2 regions of the Arthrobacter ginkgonis genome follow, and region 2 is predicted to be linked to the other one. Evidence: riboswitches for the same ligand, from Rfam matches in the RefSeq annotation. Region 2 holds a riboswitch; the other holds the start of a gene.
The links. Region 2 has a riboswitch for glycine ahead of gcvT (glycine cleavage system aminomethyltransferase GcvT). Riboswitches for the same ligand answer to the same signal wherever they lie in the genome.
Positions count from the first base shown of each region.

Region 1: it holds a riboswitch for glycine, as region 2 does, so the genes downstream of both, gcvP (aminomethyl-transferring glycine dehydrogenase) here and gcvT (glycine cleavage system aminomethyltransferase GcvT) in region 2, are expected to answer to the same signal.

Region 1 covers NZ_BAABEO010000020.1:22,176-26,660, reverse strand. Annotated here, with positions in the region: gene ABD912_RS15220 (NAD(P)/FAD-dependent oxidoreductase) at 1-9, shown strand, start outside; gene ABD912_RS15215 (manganese catalase family protein) at 510-1,487, shown strand; gene ABD912_RS15210 (ZIP family metal transporter) at 1,622-2,413, shown strand; glycine riboswitch at 2,560-2,658, shown strand; gene gcvP (aminomethyl-transferring glycine dehydrogenase) at 2,856-4,485, shown strand, end outside.
Region 2 covers NZ_BAABEO010000011.1:256,770-261,254, forward strand. Annotated here, with positions in the region: gene ABD912_RS09665 (MFS transporter) at 1-673, opposite strand, end outside; gene ABD912_RS09670 (PucR family transcriptional regulator) at 905-2,377, opposite strand; glycine riboswitch at 2,622-2,717, shown strand; gene gcvT (glycine cleavage system aminomethyltransferase GcvT) at 2,867-4,009, shown strand; gene ABD912_RS09680 (L-serine ammonia-lyase) at 4,119-4,485, shown strand, end outside.

The DNA.
Region 1 (4,485 bases), on a different contig from region 2:
GTTTGCTGACCCCGTAGCGCGGCCCTGCCTGGAGGGCATTCCCATGTGGTCACGGCTGTGGCAGGCTAGCTGCCACCGGGGGGAAATCAGCTGCCACCGGCGGGAAAAGGGGGAGACATGACGGTCAGCGAAATCACGGGCGAACGGACGCTTTTCTGCAATTCGGAGTCCTGCGGGCAGCAACGCCTGCACACTGTCATCTGGGAGGTCCGTGTGCAAAAGGACGGACACGAGACAAGCCGGACGCCTCTGTGGTGGAAGTGCCAGGAATGCGGCCAAGAAAACGCCCGGGAAGACTAGCCGGCGCGGCCCTCCGCTCCGTCCACTAGGCCTTGGCCGGGAGAGCCCGCCGTGCCGCGCCTGAGGAGCGGCCAGAAAGGGCCGTTGCGACCGGGCCGTCCGCTGGGTGCGGCCCGTCCGACGGGCTCTTGATCCACTTCTGGGCCTGTGGTTGAGTGGCGCACGTCAGAGTTCGGTCGAGTGGCTTTCCTCAATCTCAGGAGTCCGAAATGTATCTGCACACCCAGCAGCTGATCAACGAAATCGCCGTCGACGAGCCGGATCCGGCCGCCGCAAACGCCCTGCAGGAAGGCCTCGGCGGGCAGTTCGGCGAGATGCGCACCATGATGCAGTACCTGTTCCAGAGCATCAACTTCCGCGGGGATGCGGCGGGGAAGCCCTACAAGGACCTCCTTCAGGGCATCGGCACCGAGGAAATCAGCCATGTGGAGCTGATCGGCACCACCATTTCCCGCCTGCTTGACGGTTCCCCGCGCTACAACGGAAAAAAGACCGATCCCGTCGACGAGCCGGGAGCCGGGGGCGCCACCCCGCTGAAGATCGCCCTGGACACCAGCAACATCCACCATTACCTCGTCGCCGCGCAGGGCGCCCTGCCGGTCGACGCCGCCGGCAATCCCTGGAGCGGCAGCTACGTGTACAACAGCGGCAACTTGGCCCTGGACCTGTTGTACAACCTGATGTTGGAGTCCACCGGCAGACTGCAGAAGTGCCGGATCTACGAGATGACGGACAACAAGACGGCCCGTTCCACCATTGCCTACCTGATCGTGCGGGACCAGGCCCACGAGAACGCCTACGCGAAGGCCCTGGAGAGCCTCGGCGTCAATTGGGGTGCCGTCCTGCCCATCCCGAAGACCAACGCCGAGCAGTTCCCGGAGGTGAAGAAGCTGCTGGACCAGGGGCTGCAGAACGTGCAGTACACCTTTGGCGCGGACGACCTCAGCGAGGCCGGCAAGCTGTTCCGCGGAGCTTCCCCCTCCGACGCGACGCAGGAACTGCGGACCGAGGTGATGCCGGAAGGCTTCCCCATGACGATCTCTCCCGAACGCCGGGAGGAATTCTCGCCCGGACTGGACAAGGACCTGCTCGCGCTGATCCAGGCCACCGCCGAAGTCGAACTCAAGGACGCCGACAACCCCAAGGAGACCAAGGCGAGCAAGAAGCCCAAGGAGACCCAGAAATAGGGGCCGCACAGGGGCGTCCGACGCACCGCCCGGCGGTTGCGGAGGACGCCCCTGCCCGACCATGGCCCGCCGCGCCTCCTGCCTGGTGGCGGCCAACCCCGCGAGGAAAAGGAACACTGCCAGGAAGGGGGCCCGTGGGTCCATCACTGCTCTTCGGCGTCATAGCTTCCAGCGCGCTGATGCTCGGCGCGATGGTGGGGGTGCGCTTCGAGTTGCCCAAACGGCTGCTGGCCATGGTGCTTGCCTTCGCTGCCGGAGCGCTCATCACCGCGCTGTCCTTTGAACTATTCGAGGATGCCCATGAGCAAGGGGGCATTTGGCGTGCCTCGCTGGGCCTGTTCGCGGGAGCGCTCGTCTTCACCGTCCTGAGCGCCCTCCTTGACCGGTGGGCGCAACCGGGCCGCGGCGCGATTCCTGCCGACGAATACCGCGGAAGCGCCAAGCTGGATACCGATGCGGCGGCCACGGGAATGGCTCCCAGCCCGGCCTCCACGCGCGGGGCTGCGGGATTGGCCCTCCTGGCCGCGGCGACCCTCGACGGCTTCCCGGAAAACATGGCCCTCGGGGTCTCGCTGGCCGAAGGCACCGGAGGCTTGGCGCTGCTGGCGGCCATCTTTGTCTCCAACCTGCCGGAAGCACTGGTCAGCGCCGCATCCATGCGCAGCCAGGGGAAGTCCACCGGCTACGTGCTGGGAATGTGGGCAACGTGCAGCGTGGTGCTGGTCTTCGCGGTCGTGCTGGGCGCGGGTCCGCTCTCGGGTGCTTCGCCGGAAACCATTTCCTTGCCGCTGGCCTTTGCCGCCGGGGCGGTCATTGCCGCGCTGGCGGACACCATCATGCCGGAGGCCTTCGAAAACGGAGGGCCCGCGGTGGCCCTGAGCACGGCCGCGGGATTCGTCCTGTCCTACGTGCTGTCTCTGGCCTAGGAAGCTGCCCCTCGCGTAGTAGAAAAGTGGTGCGCCGGCTTCCCAGACGTTCCGCCTGCCGGTGCATGACGCCGACCTCAGTTGTTCGCGGCGCCGGAAGCGAACTACCATATCCAGTGTGTGCCCTTGCGGGCACGCACAGCCATTGACATGCGGCGGGAGAGCCCCGTCAGAGCCACTGGCGGGCGCCGTAGGAGCAATTTCCTCCCCGGGAATCTCTCAGGCCCCCGTACCGCCGCGAAGAGGCAACTCTGGAAAGAAGTCGGCCGTGCCTGCGGTCCCGGATCCCCGGGAAGCGCAACCGCGGTGCGGCTCACCGAAGGTGCAAGCAGCGCCCGGGCAGCCGCCCGCCGCTGCGGAAACTCTCAGGTCCAATACAGAGTTGGGGAGGAACCGAAGTTCATTCGGCGTGCGCGCGCCGACATACCTTGGAGTTTCCCCCATGACCGCGACACCTGTCCGCACCCCCGCCCTCACCACCAGCGAGGTCGTCTTCGCCGATCGCCACATCGGTCCGCACGGCGAAGCCTCCGAGGCCATGCTGCGCCAGCTCGGCTACGCCAGCCTCGACGAGCTCGTCGACACCGCCGTCCCGGCGGACATCCGCCAGGAGACGCCGCTGGAGCTGCCGGCTGCCCGCTCCGAGGCCGAAGTCCTTTCCGACCTGCGCGCGCTTGCCTCCAAGAACATCCTGAAGACCCAGATGATCGGCCAGGGGTTCTACGACACCTTCACCCCGCCGGTGATCCTGCGGAACATCCTCGAGGATCCGGCCTGGTACACCGCCTACACCCCGTACCAGCCGGAGATCTCCCAGGGCCGCCTCGAGGCGCTGCTGAACTTCCAGACCCTCGTCGCGGACCTCACCGGCCTGCCCATCGCCAACGCCTCCCTGCTGGACGAAGCCTCCGCCGTCGCCGAGGCCGTCCTGCTGATGCGCCGCGGCAACAAGGCCAAGGGCCACGCCAAGACCGTGCTGGACTCCAACGTCTTCCCGCAGACCATCGCCGTGGTCCAGGGCCGCGCCGAGGCGCTCGGCTTCGAGGTCGAGGTCGCCGACCTCACCCAGGGCCTGCCCGAGGGTGACATCTCCGGCATCGTGCTGCAGCAGCCGGGCGACAACGGCCGCGTCGTCGACCACTCCGCCATCATCGCCGCCGCCAAGGAGCGCGGCGCGATGGTCACCGTCGCCGCCGACATCCTCTCCCTGACCCTGATCACCGCCCCCGGCGAGCAGGGCGCCGACATTGCGGTCGGCAACACCCAGCGCCTGGGCGTCCCGCTGTTCTTCGGCGGCCCGCACGCCGCCTTCATGGCCGTCCACAAGGGCCTGGAGCGCCAGCTTCCGGGCCGCCTGGTGGGCGTGTCGAAGGACGACGCCGGCACCCTCGCCTACCGCCTGGCCCTCCAGACCCGCGAGCAGCACATCCGCCGCGAGAAGGCCACCTCCAACATCTGCACCGCGCAGGCGCTGCTGGCGATCACCGCCTCGATGTACGCCGTCTACCACGGCCCGGCCGGCCTGAAGGCGATCGCCCAGCGCATCCACCGCCACGCCCGCACCCTCGCCACGGTGCTCGCCGGCGCCGGCATCGAACTGGCCGCCGACCAGTTCTTCGACACCGTCACCGCCCACGTCCCGGGCCGCGCGGTCGCTGTCGTCGCCGCCGCCGAGCAGGCCGGCATCAACCTGCGCAAGGTCGGTGCGGACACCGTGGGCGTCTCCGTCGACGAGATCACCACCACCGCGCACGTGGTCGCCGTCGCCGAGGCCTTCGGTGTCGCCGACGCCGCCGCAGCCGTCGCCGCCGGTGCGGAAGGGTACGAACTGGACGCCGCCGTCGTGCGCACCTCGGACTACCTGACCCACCCGATCTTCAACACGATCAAGTCCGAGACCCAGATGCTGCGCTACCTGCGCCGCCTCTCCGACCGCGACCTGGCCCTGGATCGGACCATGATCCCGCTGGGCTCGTGCACCATGAAGCTGAACTCGACCGCCGAGATGGAGTCCATCTCCTGGCCCGAGTTCGCCGGCATCCACCCGTTCGCCCCGGCCCACCAGACCGTCG
Region 2 (4,485 bases):
CGACGTCCACGCCATAGACCTTGCGGATGACATCCTCCGCTTCCCTCACGCGCCCCTTGCCCACCAGCCAGCGCGGGGATTCGGGAATGCCGCGGCGCATCAGAACGATGATGATGCCCAGGATTGCGCCGCTGAAGAGCATCCAGCGCCAAAGATCGTGGCCTCCGGACAGCGAGACCATCACGAAGCCGACCACAAAGGCGGTCATGGCGCCGAGGGACCAGGCAAGTCCGGAAAGACCAATCATGTAGCCGCGCCGCTTGGCCGGCGTGAACTCCGTCAACAGCGATGTCGCGATGGGGTAGTCCGCGCCGATGGCCAGGCCCAGAATGAAGCGCAGGACGATGAGTTGCCACGCGTCGGTGATGAAGGCGGTGAGCGCACACGAGGCCACCAGGACCGTCAGGTCGAGGGCGTACATCTTCTCCCGGCCAATCCGGTCGGTCAGCGCCCCGAAGAGGGTCGCGCCAAAGAAGATGCCGATCAGGGAGGCGGCGCCGATCAGCCCCATTTGGCCAGGAGTGGCGGGAATGTCTTCGGCGAAGCCAAGCATCGCAACGCCGATCAAGCTAAGCACGTAGCCGTCGAGGAACGGACCGCCGCAACACGCGATAAGCAGTTTGCGGTGGAACTTCGTCGTCGGCGCGTTGTCGATCACGCGGAATGCGTCCACGGGACCCTCCTTCAAGAGATGCAACCTAGGAACTGGAACCGGGCCGTTGATGTGACCCAAGACCCGCATCAACGTTAGGTGGCTCACAGGCGCGCGTTTCACGTACATCAGTACCAAGGGCACGGTTCATTCCGTCTTGAAGTACAGGACGGCCGCCGTGACTTGGGCCGACGTCCCCAGAAGAACCATGAGACGGCCAGGATTTGGGGCAGGCGGGTGGTGCCCCTGGAATCACTCCTGCTTGAGCGCGATCCGGGCTACCCAGAATTCGGCGAGATCGCGCGTCGATTTGAGGCTGCGTCCCGTCAGCTTCTCGATCCGGGCAAGGCGGTAGGCCAGGGTCTGGCGATGGATGCCCAAGGCTTGAGCGGTCGAGGCCCAGTTGCGGTCCTCGTCCAGGTATACGCACAGCGTCTCCAACAGCGGGGCCCCCGCCCCGTTGCCGTCCCGGAGCGGGCCAAGCACGTGCTCAATGACCTCCCTGGCCTCGCTTTCGGACCGCGGGGAAATGGAGAACACCGCTTCGTCGTAGGTGACGGCTTCCTCGGCGCCGTACCTGACCGACTCGTGGGCCCACTGGGCACGCAACGCCGCCTCGCGCACTTCGCCGAGTTGGGAGAACCGCGGCGAGATTCCCGCGCGCACGCCGTGGAGGGCGAAGACGGACCGGGCGGCGTCGAGGTCGGCGGCAGACAGGAGCGAGACGAGGTAGCCCTTGCGGACGGCGCTGGCATGGGCAATGTTGGCCAGCGACAGGGACTCGACAATGCGCTGTTCGTTCTCCGGCAGCATCACGGCGGCCACCAGGTCATCGACCCGCAGCCCCAGCTCCGCGGCATCCTGCTCCAGCCGGGAGAAGTTCGCATCACCGGAGTACGCATCAGTGAGCACCTGACGGCCGCGTCCGGCCGCGGCCAGGGCCACCGCGGCGCGACGGTCCGCCTCCATGGCCACCACCCTGCTCAGATGCACCAGAGTGAACGAGTCGAGCATCGAGCCCTGCCCCTCGTCGACGAGCAATGCCGTCCGCCGGCGCGTCGAAACCTGCCAGACGGAAACGGTTCCGTGCCGCAGCGACCCGACCCGCATGCTGCGCCCCTCCGCCACCCGCCCAAACGCCGCGGCCAGCTCGCGCACTTCCTCTGGCGTTACCTGCAGCCCGCCCGGCAGGACCGTGGCACCGGTCGTGACATCAATGGCGCACAGGGCCACGTGGAAAATCCGGCCCAACTCGCGCATGAACCCCTCCCGGTCCTCATGCGGCTCGAGCACGGCCTGGTACAGCCGGCTGAGCGTGAGGACCTGCTGGGTCTGCGTGGTCGAGTTCGCTGCGGCGACGATCCGCCCGATGCTGGCGAAGGGCACCGTACCGTGGGTGATCATGAGGGGGAAGGCCAGCCGGTCGGCTTCGGCAAGCATCTCCGGCCTCAGCTCGGGAGCCATCTGGTCATCCCCCACCGTCATTCCCGCAAGCCCCGCATGCTCCAGGCGGCGGACAAGCTCGGCCTGCTCCTTGCCGTCTGCGGGAATGCAGAGGCCCACGGTCATCAACAGCTCGTTGGGACCCAACCAGCGGTAGGGCTCGGGCATCTCGCAGCTGTGTGCCCACAACACACGGCGCTCGATCCCGCCCTCGCCGGCGATCAATCGAGTGCCGGCCGCATCCATGGCCAACAAGTCCGCAACCCTCAGGTTTTGCTCCATGCCGATACCTCGTATTTGAGTCTGATTCCCCGTGAACTTCCATACAATTGTCCGTCAAGCTCGATCTCCCCTGGACTACTGATGGGAACCCCGGTTCCCGTACTGGATGCCTCAGCGGCTGAGGTGGCAGTCGCCCTGGTCGAGGAGCCAAGGGTTCCGGTGACGCCAATCCCTTGCCTTGGCCGGGAAAGGGCGTGTAGCGTTTTAGATGGCCACGGGTCTTTGTTGAGCGGTGGCCAGCCAACGATGGGTGGCGGGAGAGTCCCGCCGTTTACGGTGGGCGCCGTAGGAGCAACTCCCTCCCCGGGAATCTCTCAGGCCCCCGTACCGCCACCCGTGGGCAACCCTGGAAAGCGGCCACAAGCCCACCGACGGTGCAAGCGCAGAAAGTCATTGCGCGGAAACTCTCAGGTTCCAAAACAGGGCGGGGAGGAATTTCTTCGGATGCCGCGCCTGTCCAGGGTGCGGCACTAGCCCTTGGAGTTCCCCATGACCGCCACAGACACCACCCCCGTGAGCACCGTTTCCCTCAAACAGACATCGCTGCACGCCGAGCACGCCAAGCTCGGCGCATCCTTCACCGACTTCGGCGGCTGGGACATGCCGCTGAAGTACGGCTCCGAACTGTCCGAGCACCGCGCGGTGCGCGAGGCCGCTGGCCTGTTCGACCTCTCCCACATGGGCGAGGTCTGGGCCGCCGGGCCGGACGCGGCGGCGTTCCTGGACTACGCGCTGGTCGGGAACCTCTCGGCGGTGCAGGTGGGCAAGGCCAAGTACTCCCTGATCTGCACCCCTGCCGGCGGGATCATCGATGACCTGATCGTGTACCGGCTCGCGGAGGACCGGTTCCTGGTGGTCCCCAACGCCGGCAACGCCCCGACCGTCGCCGCCGAACTGGCAGAGCGCGCCGCCGGGTTCGACGTGACAGTCACCGACGCCTCCGCCACCACCTCGCTGGTCGCGGTCCAGGGCCCGGCCGCCGAGGCCATCATGCTGGCCCTGGTCCCGGACGCCGAGGCGGAAAAGGTCACCGGGCTGCGCTACTACGCCTCCGCGGAGGCCACCGTCGCCGGGATCCCCGTGCTGCTGGCCCGCACCGGCTACACCGGCGAGGACGGGTTCGAACTGTTCGTGCCTAACGCCCAGGCTCCTGTCCTCTGGGCCGCGCTGGCTGAGGCCGGGCAGCCGCACGGGCTCAGCCCGGCCGGACTGGCCTGCCGCGACTCGCTGCGCCTGGAGGCCGGGATGCCGCTGTACGGCAACGAACTGTCCCTGGCCACGAACCCCTTCGAGGCCGGCCTGGGCCCGGTGGTCTCCTTCAAGAAGGAGGCCGGATTCGTCGGCCGTGCCGCCCTGGAGGCCGCGAAGGCCGCCGGCCCGGCCCGGACGCTGGTGGGCCTGAAAGGCCTGGGCCGGCGCGCGGCCCGGGCACACTACCCCGTCCTCAACGACGGCGCCGTGGTCGGCGAGGTCACCTCCGGCCAGCCGTCCCCGACCCTGGGATACCCGGTCGCCTTGGCCTACGTCGACGCCGGCCTCGCCGAGCCCGGCACCAGGCTCGAGGTCGACCTGCGCGGTAAGGCCGAACCCTTCGAGGTCGTCGCCCTGCCCTTCTACAAGCGCCAGAAGTAGAACCCCACCCCTCCCGGGCGGCCATGCTCCCCCAGCAGGAGCCACCCGCCACCCAACCCCTGCAGCCCGTCCACACCCCGTGGGCCCACCGCGAATCGAGGCAGTACCCATGGCCATTAGTGTCTTCGACCTTTTCAAGGTCGGCATCGGCCCGTCCAGTTCCCACACGGTGGGACCGATGCGGGCCGCCCGGAGCTTCACGGCGCACCTGGCCCACACCGGCCTGCTCGGCAGGGTGGAAGGGCTGCGGGTGGACCTCTACGGGTCCCTGGCGGCGACCGGCCACGGACACGGCACCTTCACCGCGGTGCTGCTGGGGCTGGAGGGCTTCGACCCGGAAACCGTGCTGCCGGCCGACGCGGAGGAGGCACTGGGCCGCATCGAGGCGACCGGGCTCCTGCGCCTGGGCGCGGAACTGGAGGTCCCGGCCATGGCCGGGGCGAACCCCGCGCCAACGGGTGGGCCGGAGCTGGCCT